DNA from 2 places in the Flavobacterium sp. LM5 genome. Region 1 is predicted to be linked to the other one. Evidence: riboswitches for the same ligand, from Rfam matches in the RefSeq annotation. Region 1 holds a riboswitch; the other holds the start of a gene.
What was found. Region 1 has a riboswitch for S-adenosylmethionine ahead of BXU11_RS11815 (homocysteine S-methyltransferase family protein). Riboswitches for the same ligand answer to the same signal wherever they lie in the genome.
Positions count from the first base shown of each region.

Region 2: linked by a shared signal. The riboswitch ahead of BXU11_RS03160 (alpha/beta fold hydrolase) and the one ahead of BXU11_RS11815 (homocysteine S-methyltransferase family protein) in region 1 are both predicted to bind S-adenosylmethionine.

Region 1 is NZ_MUFX01000003.1:257,942-260,340, forward strand. It holds gene BXU11_RS11815 (homocysteine S-methyltransferase family protein) at 19-1,020, opposite strand; SAM riboswitch class I at 1,307-1,414, opposite strand; gene BXU11_RS11820 (plasmid stabilization protein) at 1,587-1,880, opposite strand; gene BXU11_RS11825 (hypothetical protein) at 1,871-2,095, opposite strand; gene BXU11_RS11830 (NAD(P)/FAD-dependent oxidoreductase) at 2,232-2,399, opposite strand, start outside.
Region 2 is NZ_MUFX01000001.1:760,118-762,516, reverse strand. It holds gene thrA (bifunctional aspartate kinase/homoserine dehydrogenase I) at 1-50, opposite strand, end outside; gene BXU11_RS03160 (alpha/beta fold hydrolase) at 278-1,243, opposite strand; SAM riboswitch class I at 1,322-1,426, opposite strand; gene BXU11_RS03155 (hypothetical protein) at 1,559-1,768, opposite strand; gene BXU11_RS03150 (O-acetylhomoserine aminocarboxypropyltransferase/cysteine synthase family protein) at 1,800-2,399, opposite strand, start outside.

The DNA of each region.
Region 1 (2,399 bases):
ATTTATCAATAAAAATTATCACATCACCGCCGTTGAAACCCTCGGCTTATACTCCTTAGCGATATCGGCGATTAATTTGATGTGTTCTGGGGTGGTGCCGCAGCAGCCTCCTATGATGTTGATTAAATTGTCTTCTAAATAAGAACGGATTTGCGCTTGCATTTCTTCAGGTGTTTCGTCGTATTCTCCAAAGGCGTTTGGCAAACCTGCATTAGGATGCGCTGAAATATTGAAAGAAGTATTATGCGACAAGGTTTGCAAATAAGGCTTGAGCAAATCGGCACCCAATGCGCAATTGAATCCTACACTCAACAACGGAATATGCGAAACCGAAATCAAGAAAGCCTCAACGGTTTGTCCAGAAAGGGTTCTTCCTGAAGCATCGGTGATGGTTCCAGAAACCATAATAGGCACATCGATGTTGCGTTCTTCTTTGACTTCTTCGATGGCAAAAAGTGCGGCTTTGGCATTCAAGGTATCGAAAATAGTTTCGACCAAAAGAATGTCAGAACCACCATCCAACAAGGCTTCGACTTGTTGTTTGTAAGCGATGCGTAAATCATCAAAAGTTACGGCGCGGTATCCTGGGTCATTCACATCGGGCGACATACTTGCAGTTCTGTTCGTGGGTCCGATGGAACCCGCTACAAAACGCGGTTGGTCTGGATTTTTTGCGGTGAATTCATCGGCTACTTCTCGGGCTAGTTTAGCGGATTCGTAGTTGAGTTCGTATACCAAATCCTCCAAATGATAATCGGCCATTCCGATGGTGGTTCCTGAGAAGGTGTTGGTTTCTACAATATCGGCTCCAGCCTCAAAATAGGCGGCGTGCACGGCTTTGATGGCCTGTGGTTGCGTGAGAGACAATAAATCATTGTTCCCTTTTAACGGATGCGGAAAATCTTTGAATCGTTCGCCACGAAAATCTTCTTCGGAGAAATTGTAGCGTTGCAACATTGTTCCCATCGCTCCGTCGAGCACGAGAATTCTTTTTTTAATTTCTTCTTGTATTGTTGACATACTTTATTTTAGACCGCTAAGGCGCAAGGGCGCAAAGCTTTTTTTAATTTATAGTTTCTATTATTTCTCCTTTTTGAAGAAATACATTGTTTTTTTGTTTCTAAATAAGCCTATTGCCAACTCTTTAGCCCCGATAGCAACGACATCCTTTTATGCTGGTGTTCAGCATAAAAGATATAGTGGATAGCGGGAACGTTGATGCCAAAAAAGCGGCAATGATGCGCTCATTCAATTATTTAAAAATGTATCGGGAAAGGGGTTTGAAAAAATACGAGACTGTATTTTGTTGTTATCTATCCGCGCTATGCTTGGTAGAATGTAGCACCTTCTTTAAAAAAGTAAAGGGTTGCTAAGGTTTCATCGGGTCTTTTCCCTCCGCCTTTCGTGATAACTTTCAATAAAAATAGGAACGGTGCAAAGTAACGACATAACGCTAACAATTGCAAGTGTTTTTTTAGAAGTTTAAAAGTTTAAAAGTTTAAAAAAAGGTTTAAAGTTGTTTAAGATTGTCGTCGTATGGACGCTTCACTCAAACTTTCAAACAATTTAAACCTTTTTAAACTACTTTAATACTTAGGCTTTTTCTTTGTCCCTCTGTAATTAATAATTTCAATTCGTTTTAATCGGGTATTAATTCGGTAAACCAGATAGTTATTTTTATCTATAATTGCTTTGTGTAAAAGTGGGTGGGTTGTAGATTTTGGAAATAATTCAGGGTAAAGAATAATTAAACTTGTAACGTGTTTTATTTTTTCTTCCAATTGCAAAATTTCTTTTGTAGACCAAAATTTGTCTAAATAAACAAGGACGCTTTCTAAACCCTTCTCTGCCTGTGGAGTCCATAGAAGACTTAATGCCATTTTGCAAATTTATCCATAATAGTTGTATGGCTTACTAAATCATTATTTTCGGCTTGGGAAATGCCAATTTCAATTTCTTCTTTTTCTTTTACAGACAAATCACTGTACCAATCCTTTTTACTAGCCTTTACCAACAGTTCCAGTTTTTCCATAAGATCCTCATCTACAGTAGATAGTTCTTGAATGAAATTGTATTTTCTTGTGGCTAAATTCATAAATGAATTAATTATAATTTCTCACAAAGATATAAATAAAAAAGCTCAAACTATAGAACAAGTTTGAGCTTTAGTATTTAAAATCTTAGATTTCTATCTTGATATCATCAATTGGTAAAAAACTTAGTATCTAAGATTAAACGATCGCTTTCACTACTGCTTTTGGCGCTTCTTTACGGGTTCCGTCGAATCCGTCAACACCGGAAACGGTGGTGTATTTCATCACATATTTTTTACCTGGATTGATAATTTGGTAAGCCGCTTGACACATTAACGTGGCTTCGTGGAATCCGCAAAGAATCAA
Region 2 (2,399 bases), on a different contig from region 1:
AATCCATCGCCATTCGCTAATGATTTTCCACCGAATTTTAATATTTTCATTTTATTCTATTTTACGAGTCATTCAACTCCTTTTATTTACTTCATTTTTATATTTCCCCTCATTTTAATTTGGGCGTGACCCTGTTAAAAAAAGGGGCTTATTTATAGCACCGTTTACAAAGCCCCTTTCTTTAACAGGGTCGGGCTATACGCGCTACATTGGTAGCCAGCTGCTATCCCTCACGCAAGATTCCAAAAAAATTTTTAGTGGAATCTCATTTTTTCAACTATTCAAAAACCGTAGCAAGCAAACGATGCAACTGTTCAAATTCTATCAAAAAAGCATCGTGTCCGTGAATAGAATCAATTTCTTGATACGATGTTTGAAGCTGTAATTGTTGTAATTCTAGATTTGTTTTTCGGTTTTCCGTTGGGGTAAAAAACAAATCGGTATTGATTCCAATGATATGAATGTTTGCCGTTATAGGCGCTACCACACTTTCAAAAGAACCTCTTCCTCGAGTGATATCAATGGTTTTCAACAACTGATTCATCAATTTATAAGAAGCCAATTGAAACCGTTGTTGCAATTTCTCTCCATGATGCGCCAACCAACTTTCGATATTAAAAACACCCAATTCGCTATTAATCGTTCGGTTGAATTTAGCTTCAAACGATTCTGGAGTGCGGTAACACAACATCGCGTGTATTCTTGCGTCTTCAATTGGGCGAGAGGAGTTATTCAGAATTTGTTCTTGCAAATAGCAATTGGCCATCAACCAATCGGTCGCTTTCCAATCCGTTGCAATTGGAATTAAATGCTGAGCGAGTTGTGGCGACAAAGCGGCCATTTCCCAAGCAATTCCTCCACCAACAGAGCCTCCAATAATGGCATAAACACTATTAATCTCGAGTTGTTCCAAACCTAAATTAAAAAGCTGCGCCACATCACGAGCAGTAAAATCCAAATAAGATTCGATAACACTTCCATCAAAACCATTGCCTGGCACATTAAAGGCGAGAACGGTATATTTTTGAGTGTCGATAGTTTTTGCAGAACCAATTAAATCATTCCACCAGCCTGTTGCGCCAATCACTTGTGAGTTTCCTGTCAAGGCGTGATTTACAACCACAATAGGAGCCGTGTGCAAAGCAGGTCCAAAAACTTGATAACTTAAGTTTAGCGTAGCATAAAAAGCACCACTTTCGGTGGTAAAATTAGTAAGGGTAAGTATGTTGGGTTTATTTTCCAATCTCAAATCTTTGTTGTTGTTGATTTGTATTTGGAAACATTAGAAAGAAAAACTAGCGGAGACTAGAGGTATTTTGTTGCGTTATCTTTTTCGCTAGGCGAATAGAATGTAGCACCTTCTTCGATTTCCGAAGGGTTGCTAAGGCTTCATTGGGTCTAATCCCTCCGCCTTTCTTTATAACATTTCAATACGTTTGTGAACTTAAAGCTGCAAAGTAACTATTTATTTTTTTAACACGCAAATTTTTAAAACAACAACCAAGTTACAAATCAATTGTGAACTTGGTTATTGTTAGCTTATTGAATGGTATATTCTTTAAATGAAAAGCGTATCGTTTTCGTTAGAATACATATGAAACAACATTGATTTTTTAGTAGTTTCATTCGTAGCTTCAGAAGATTTATCCATAATAAAACGTGGATGAATCAACTCGTGTACGGTTTGGTCTACTATTTCTATTTTGTTTTTGATGTTTTTTCTACTAAAGAAAGAAACTATTTTACGGAAGGTTATATTTGTTATCATGATGATTGTTTTTTATATGTTTATCTTTTTTTTAATCTGAAAAGCTATCGAACACAGCTTTTAAATCGGCTTTTAAATCTTCTATGTCTTCTAATCCGACCGAGAGTCGAATCAAATCTTTGGTCACTCCTGTTGTTACTTGGTCTTCATCGGACAATTGTTGATGTGTGGTACTCGCTGGATGAATGATTAACGACTTCGTATCTCCAATGTTGGCCAAGAGTGAAAAAAGCTTCGTTTCATCGGCTACTTTTTTCGCTGCTTCGAATCCTCCTTTGAGTCCGAAAGTTACGATACCACTCTGACCATTAGGTAAATAGCGCGTTACCAAATCGTAATGTTTACTCGAGGACAAACCTGGATAATTGACCCAAGCAACGGCATCTTCTTGCTCTAACCATTGGGCCAAGGCCAAGGCGTTTTCGCTGTGCTTCTGGACTCGGATGGGCAAAGTTTCTAGGCCTTGAATGATTTGAAAAGCATTGAACGGACTCAGTGCTGCTCCGTAATCTCGTAATCCTTCGATACGAACTTTGGCAATAAAAGCAGCATTCCCTAACGCTTCGTGATACACTAAACCGTGATAGCCTGCAGAAGGTTCTGTAAACTCAGGAAATTTTCCGCTGCTCCA